DNA from 2 places in the Streptomyces hebeiensis genome. Region 2 is predicted to be linked to the other one. Evidence: riboswitches for the same ligand, from Rfam matches in the RefSeq annotation. Region 2 holds a riboswitch; the other holds the start of a gene.

Region 1 (3,861 bases), 4.7 Mb from region 2:
CATCTCAGTCCCTGGGTGTCTGAATGCTGATGCTGATGGGTACCGGGGGCGGTCGCTGCCGCGCCGGGGGCGGTGGGCTGCCGCGGTGGGCTGCCGCGGTCGGCTCTCGTGGCCGGCCGCCGCAGCCCCCTCGCGGTCAGCCGTTGGAGAAGGCCGTGTACTCGTCGGCGGAGAGCAGGTCCTTCGGCTCGTCCGCGACGCGCACCTTGAACAGCCAGCCGCCCTCGAAGGGAGCGGTGTTCACCAGCGACGGATCGTCCACGACGTCCTGGTTCGCCGCGGTGACCTCGCCGGTCACCGGGGAGTACAGGTCGCTGACGGACTTGGTCGACTCCAGCTCGCCGCAGGTCTCACCCGCGGTCACCGTGTCGCCGACCTCCGGGAGCTGGGCGAACACGACATCGCCGAGGGCGTTCGCCGCGAACTCCGTGATACCGACCGTCGCCACGCCGTCCTCGGCGGTCGACAGCCACTCGTGCTCCTTGCTGTAACGCAGCTGCTGGGGGTTGCTCATGACCTGAATTCTCCTGTACGCGGGGGTGTGGTGCGGAATTACGGAACGGCTGTCTCACGAACCGAGACGACGACCGACCTCTCGGCCGGCATCGGCGGCCACGAGGGACACGGCGCCGGCCGCGGGCGTCGTGCGCGTGCACGGCCGCGGTGTCAGCGGTGTCATCGGCCGCGGTGTCATCGGTCGCAGTGTCATGTGCGGCGCTTGTAGAACGGCAGTGCCACGACCTCGTACGGCTCGTGCGAGCCGCGGATGTCGACCGTGACGCCCGCCGTGCCGGGGGCGGCGTGCGCGGCGTCCACGTACGCCATGGCGATCGGCCGGCCCAGCGTGGGGGAGGGGGCGCCGGAGGTGACCACGCCGACGGTCGCGCTGCCGGACATCACGTGGTACCCGGAGCGCGGCACCCGGCGCCCCTCGGCGACCAGGCCGACCAGCTTGCGCGGCGGGGAGACCGCCGCGAGCTCGGCCGCGGTCGCGAGGGCCATCCGGCCGACGAACTCGCCACCGTTCGTCGTCTTCTCGAACTTGACCACCCGGCCGAGGCCCGCGTCGAAGGGGGTGAGGTGGGTGCCCAGCTCGTTCCCGTACAGCGGCATGCCGGCCTCCAGCCGCAGCGTGTCCCGGCAGGAGAGGCCGCAGGGGACCAGGCCCACGCCCTCGCCGGCCTCGGTCAGCGCCCGCCACAGCCGCTCGGCGTGCTCGGGCGCGACGAACAGCTCGAAGCCGTCCTCGCCCGTGTAGCCGGTGCGCGCGATCAGCGCGGGGACGTCCGCGACGGTGCCGGGCAGGCCCGCGTAGTACTTCAGACCGTCCAGGTCGGCGTCGGTGAGCGAGGCCAGGATGCCGGGGGACTCGGGGCCCTGGACGGCCAGCAGCGCGTACGCGTCACGGTCGTCGCGGACCTCGGCGTCGAAGCCGGCCGCGCGCTCGGTCAGCGCGTCGAGCACGGTCTGCGCGTTGGAGGCGTTGGCGACGACCAGGTACCTCTCGTCGCCGAGGCGGTAGACGATCAGGTCGTCCAGGATGCCGCCGTCCTCCTGGCAGATCATGGTGTAGCGGGCCCGGCCGACGGCGAGGGCGCCGATGTTGCCGACCAGCGCGTAGTCGAGGAGCGTGGCGGCGGCGGGGCCGGTGACGGTGATCTCGCCCATGTGGGAGAGGTCGAACAGGCCGGCCCTCGTACGGACCGCCTGGTGCTCGTCCCGCTCGCTGCCGTACCGCAGGGGCATGTCCCAGCCCGCGAAGTCGGTCATGGTCGCGCCCAGCGCGCGGTGCACGGCGTCGAGCGCCGTCCTGCGGGGGGTACGGGGGGTCGGGCTCGGGGGGACAGTGCTCATCGGTGGGGCTCCCAGGGCGTGAGGCGAGAGTCGGGATGACGGGCGACGGGGCGACAGGCTGCGATCGGCCCTCCCCATCTGTCATCGGAACCTGAGAGGTTCGTCACGACCACGGGGACACACGTGGTGTACGCCGGACACGTACACCGTCGCGGGGCGGCGTGACTTGCACCTTGGGTGGGGCCACGAGAGCGCGGCCCGCTTTTCAGATCTGCCTCATCCACGCGGTACGGGGCCTGAGAGATTCAAGGGAGGTACTTGCTCCTTCGGCGCCCGGCGCACACGGCGACCGGGACTCTCCCGCGTGGATTCAAACGGCCGGTATGCAGTTGGCGGGCACATCATCGCATGTGCGGGGACGGAGTGGTGAGGCCGGTGGGAAACGGGCGGAATCCGCCGGTCGGTGAGGGCGGCGCGAGGCGGCGGGCCGCCGGGAACCCGGCGGGAACCACGGACGGCGGGCCGGCGTGTGGAACGGTGCGAGGTGTTCGTGGCGTAGGGGCGCCACGGCCGGAAAGGGTTGTGGCGCATTGCCATTTCTTTACACTTCGGGGGAAGGGTTCTGGGGACCAGGTCGACTGAGCTGACAGGGGGACGGCGATGATGTCGCAGGGGTCCGGCGCGTATGTGACGGAGGCGGGGGCCGGGGAGGGGGCCGAGGCGGAGACGGACGCGGGGGACACAGCGGGCGGGGCGCCGGCGGGTGGCGTCGGTGTGCCGGTGGCCTCCGGGGGATCGGCCGCGCAGGGCGCGAAGGCCGTGCTGTCCGCGCCGCTGCCCGCGCCGTCCGCTGCCGCCTCGTCCGGCGCGGTCCCGTCCGCTGCCCCGGTGTCGTCCGCTGCCGCCTCGTCCGGCGCGGTCCCGTCCGCTGCCCCGGTGTCGTCCGCTGCCGCCTCGTCCGCCGCGGTGCCGTCCGCTGTCGCCTCACCCGCTGCCGTGCCGGGCGGCGCCGGGCGGCCCGAGGGCGTGCCGGCCGTGGTCCGGGACCTGCGCGGAAGCGGGAGCGGACGCGGCGGACGGAACGGACGGGGCGGACGGAGCGGACCGCCCAAGGGACTGGCGTTCGCGCAGGGGGACCTGGTCGTGGTCTCCGGTCTGCCGGGCAGCGGGAAATCGACGCTGATCCGGCGGGCGGCCGAGGGACGTGCCATCGATTCCCAGGACACCAGGGACCGCTGGGAGCGGCGCCTGCCGGCCGTGCTGCCGTACGCGGTCTACCGCCCCCTGGTCCGGATCGCCCACTACGCGAGGCTGTGGCGCGCGCTGCGCTCGGGCGGGAGCGTCGTCGTGCACGACTGCGGCACGCAGTCGTGGGTACGGCGCTGGCTCGCCCGCGAGGCCCGTGCGCGCGGGTCCCGCCTGCACCTCGTCCTGCTGGACGTCCCCGCGGAGGTGGCCCGAGCGGGGCAGCGGGAGCGCGGCAGAGGTGTCTCCGGTTACGCCTTCGCCCGCCATCGCGGAGCGGTCGGCCGTCTCCTGGCGGACGCGGAGGAGGGCCGCCTGCCGCCCGGCTGCGCCTCGGCCGTGCTCCTGGACCGGGCCTCGGCGACGGCCTTGGCGCGCATCATGTTCCCGGCCCCGGGCACGCGGCGGTGAACGAGGCGGACAGTGGGGCGGTCAGCGGGGCGGTGTGGTGCGGACGCCCGGGCGCCCGCCGGGTGGCTGCACCGCTCGCACGCGCGGCGTTAGGGTGCTCCGGCAGGTTTCGGCGCGGAGGGGTAAACAGTGAACACAGCGTGGCCGGGCAACGAGTTGGAAGAGGTACTGGTCGCCTCGCTCGGCAGTGACGCGGCGGGCGGACGGCTCGTCGAAGTGCTCGGACGGAGTCGGATCTGGGTGCCGCTGCCCAACGGCGGTGGTCCCGACAGCCGCAGTCTCGACCTGCCGACGGTCGACATCGACGGCGCCGCGTACGTGCCGGTGTTCAGCTCGGAGGAGCAGTTCCGCCAGTGCGTGGGCCCCCACATGTCCTTCACCGTGGCCCCGGCCCGGGACTTCGCCCGCGGC
Region 2 (3,861 bases):
GGTCTGACCGCGCGCCTCTTTTCGGGGCTCGGTTCGTGGCGGACGTGGGGCCACCCCGGACGTACCGGGCACCCCGGCCCGGACGGCGGAAGCCGAATGTCAGTGGCGTGAGGGACGATCGGCAGTGTGAGAACCGCACCGACGATCCTGCATCTGGACATGGACGCCTTCTACGCCGCGGCGGAGCAGGCGGCCAAGCCCAGTCTGCGCGGAAAACCGGTGATCGTCGGCGGGCTCGGTCCGCGCGGGGTGGTCTCGACGGCGTCGTACGAGGCGCGGCGGTTCGGGGTGCACTCGGCCATGCCCATGGCCCAGGCGCGGCGGCTGGCGCCGAACGCGGCTTTCCTCACCCCCCGCTTCCGGCTCTATCGCGAGGTCAGCGACCAGGTGATGGAGCTGCTGAGCAGGCTTTCCCCGCTGGTGGAGCCGTTGAGCCTGGACGAGGCGTTCGTGGACCTGGAGGCGGGCGGCGCGGCGGACGACACCGCCTCGGCGCGCGCGACGGGTGAGCGGCTGCGCGCGGACATCAGGGCGGCCACCGGGCTGGCCGGGTCGGTGGGGCTGGCGGGGTCCAAGATGCTCGCCAAGATCGGCTCCGAGCAGGCCAAGCCCGACGGTCTGGTCATCATCCCGCCCGGCTCCGAGCGGGAGATGCTGGGACCCATGCCGGTCCGGACCCTGCCCGGGGTGGGACCGGCGACGGGTGAGCACCTGCGCAGGGCAGGGATGACGACGGTCGCGGATCTGGCCGAGGCGGGTGAGGACGAGCTCGTACGGCTGCTGGGCAAGGCGCACGGAGCGTCGCTGTACCGGATGGCGCGGGGCCATGACGACCGGCCGGTGGTCTCCGAGCGTGACGCCAAGTCCGTGTCGGTGGAGGACACCTTCGACGTCGACCTGCACGACCGGGTCCGGGTGCGCGCCGAGGTGGAGCGGCTCGCGGAGCGGTGCGTGGGGCGCCTGCGGGACGCGGGGCGGTCCGGGCGGACGGTGGTCCTCAAGGTCCGGCGGTACGACTTCTCGACGCTGACGCGGTCGGACACGCTGCGCGGGCCCACGGACGACCCGGTCGTGGTGCGTGAGGCGGCGGCGCGGCTGCTGGAGGGGGTGGACACCACCGGCGGCGTGCGGCTGCTGGGGGTGGGCGTGACGGGGCTGGCCGACTACACGCAGGAGGACCTCTTCGCCCAGGCGGCGGCCGACGCTCCCGTCGGCGGAGTCGGCGAGGGGAGCGTCGTTGGGGGCGGCGCCCCGGTGCCGCCGGCGGACCTGGCGGCGGGAGGCGGGGACACCGGAGGCGGGGAAGCGGGGGGCACGGCGGATGACCGACCGGCGGTCGTGGCGGGACCGGCGTCGGCCGACGCCGTGGACGGGCCCGGGCAGCGGCGCTTCCCCGCCGGTCACGACGTGCGCCACGCGGCGTTCGGGGCGGGCTGGGTGCAGGGCAGCGGGCTGGGGAGGGTGACCGTACGGTTCGAGGAACCGGGCTCCGCGCCCGGGCGGGTGCGCACCTTCTGGGTCGACGACCCCGATCTCGAACTCTCCGATCCGCTGCCCCTCATACCGGGGGCGGTGGCGGGCGCGGTTGTGGGGCCGGCCGACGCGGACGCGGCCGTGACGGGCGAGGGGAACGACCGAGAAGGGACCGGGGACGGGGCGGAAGGGGGGCCTGGACCGGAGGGAAGGGCCGGGGGCGGTACACGGGACGACGCGACGGTGGGCGGTGCGGCGGGGCCTGCCGAGGGTCAGTCGTCCTGGTCGGCGATGCGCCCGAAGCCGCGCTCCGCGTCACGGTCCGACAGGGAGGCGGGCGGGTCGGCCGGCTCCGGAGCGGGGAGGGGGAGTCCGTAGTGGCGGTAGAGCTCCAGCTCCTGCTCGGGTGAGAGGTGACGCCCTACGCCGAAGTCGGGCGCGTCCCTGATCAGGGCGCGGCCGAAGGGGACGCGCAGCCCGCCGTCCAGCAGTGTGCTGGGCGCGAGGGGGACGAAGGCGTCGCGGCTGAAGATTCCCGTGCGGACGGCCGCCCATTCGGGGACACCGGTCGCGTCGTCCAGATACACCTCGTCCACCGTGCCGATCTTGCGGCCGTCCCGGTCGAATGCCTTGCGCCCTATCAGGCTGCGCGGATCGATGTCGGTTTCCACCGTCGTTCCCTTCGGTCGCACCGGTCGCACCGGTCGCACCGGTCGCACCGGTCGCGTTGGTCGCACTGGTCGCTACGGAATACCAAAGTGCAGATTTCGGACGTCGGCCACTCGAAAGCCGCCTGTAACACCGCGCTGGTAGGCTGGCAGTCGGCTGCTGACCCCATGCGGGAGAGTCCTCCGGAGAGATGGCCGGGGGCGCCGAAGGAGCAAATCCTCCCCGGAATCTCTCAGGCACCCGTACCGCATGGACGAGGTCACTCTGGAAAGCAGGGCGGGCGTCGGACGGCTCCCGCTCTCACCGACGGTGAAAGCCGGACCGTGTGCGGCGGGCCGGTGAAGCTCTCAGGTCGAGATGACAGAGGGGGAGGCCGTCCGGGTGCCCGTTCGCGCGGGTGCCTCTCGCAGGTCGTGACAGACCAGGAGGCCTCTCCATGACCGACCGTCGCATTCCGCTCGCCGAGCTGGAGCGGGGCACACCCTTCGAGCAGCGCCACATCGGGCCCGACGCGGAGGCGCGGGCGAAGATGCTGGCGCAGGTCGGCTACGGCTCGCTCGACGAGCTGACCGACGCCGCCGTGCCCGACGCCATCAAGAGCGTGGAGGCGCTGCGGCTGCCCGGTTCCCGTACCGAGCCGGAGGTGCTGGCCGAGTTGCGGTCGCTGGCGGACCGCAACGAGGTGCGGACGTCGATGATCGGGCTCGGCTACTACGGCACCTTCACCCCGCCCGTGATCCTGCGCAACGTGCTGGAGAACCCGGCCTGGTACACCGCGTACACGCCGTACCAGCCGGAGATCTCCCAGGGCCGGCTGGAGGCGCTGCTCAACTTCCAGACCGTCGTCGCCGAGCTGACCGGGCTGCCGACCTCGAGCGCCTCACTGCTCGACGAGAGCACGGCGGCGGCCGAGGCGATGGCGCTGTCGCGCCGCGTCGGCAAGGTCAAGGACGGGGTGTTCCTGGTGGACGCCGACGCCCTGCCGCAGACAATCGCCGTCGTCGAGACCCGGGCCGAACCGACCGGCGTCGAGGTCGTGGTCGCCGATCTGAGCGAGGGCATCCCGGCCGAGGTGGCCGAGCGCGGCGTCTTCGGAGTCCTGCTCCAGTACCCGGGCGCCTCCGGGGCCGTCCGGGACCTCGGGCCCGTGATCGAACGGGCCCACGAACTCGGCGCGGTGGTCACCGTCGCCGCCGATCTGCTGGCGCTGACGCTCCTCACCCCGCCCGGGGAACTGGGCGCGGACATCGCGGTCGGCACCACCCAGCGCTTCGGCGTCCCGATGGGCTTCGGTGGACCGCACGCCGGCTACATGTCCGTACGGGAGAACTTCGCGCGCAACCTGCCGGGCCGGCTGGTCGGGGTGTCCGTGGACGCCGACGGGGACCGGGCGTACCGGCTGGCGCTCCAGACGCGGGAGCAGCACATCCGCCGGGAGAAGGCCACGAGCAACATCTGCACCGCGCAGGTCCTGCTGGCCGTCATGGCCGGGATGTACGCCGTGTACCACGGCCCGGACGGGCTGCGGGCGATCGCGCGCCGCACCCACCGGTACGCGGCGCTGCTCGCCGAGGGGTTGCGGGCGGGCGGGGTGGAGGTCGTGCACGGCGCGTTCTTCGACACGCTGACGGCCCGCGTCCCGGGCCGGGCCGCCGAGGTCGTCGCCGCGGCCCTGGCGAGCGGGATCAACCTGCGCCTCGTGGACGGGGACCACGTCTC

The links. A riboswitch is a leader RNA that binds a small molecule or an ion and turns the genes downstream of it on or off. The one in region 2 is predicted to bind glycine.
Region 1: it holds a riboswitch for glycine, as region 2 does, so the genes downstream of both, gcvT (glycine cleavage system aminomethyltransferase GcvT) here and gcvP (aminomethyl-transferring glycine dehydrogenase) in region 2, are expected to answer to the same signal.

What each region holds. Positions count from the first base shown of each region.
Region 1 is NZ_CM129812.1:5,711,985-5,715,845, forward strand. Features, by position in the region: gene glyA (serine hydroxymethyltransferase) at 1-3, opposite strand, end outside; gene gcvH (glycine cleavage system protein GcvH) at 137-514, opposite strand; gene gcvT (glycine cleavage system aminomethyltransferase GcvT) at 706-1,854, opposite strand; glycine riboswitch at 2,070-2,167, opposite strand; gene ACU6P3_RS24560 (AAA family ATPase) at 2,731-3,450, shown strand; gene ACU6P3_RS24565 (enhanced serine sensitivity protein SseB) at 3,580-3,861, shown strand, end outside.
Region 2 is NZ_CM129812.1:1,020,209-1,024,069, reverse strand. Features, by position in the region: gene ACU6P3_RS04375 (MerR family transcriptional regulator) at 1-7, shown strand, start outside; gene ACU6P3_RS04370 (DNA polymerase IV) at 127-1,851, shown strand; gene ACU6P3_RS04365 (PRC-barrel domain-containing protein) at 1,746-2,144, opposite strand; glycine riboswitch at 2,303-2,400, shown strand; gene gcvP (aminomethyl-transferring glycine dehydrogenase) at 2,579-3,861, shown strand, end outside.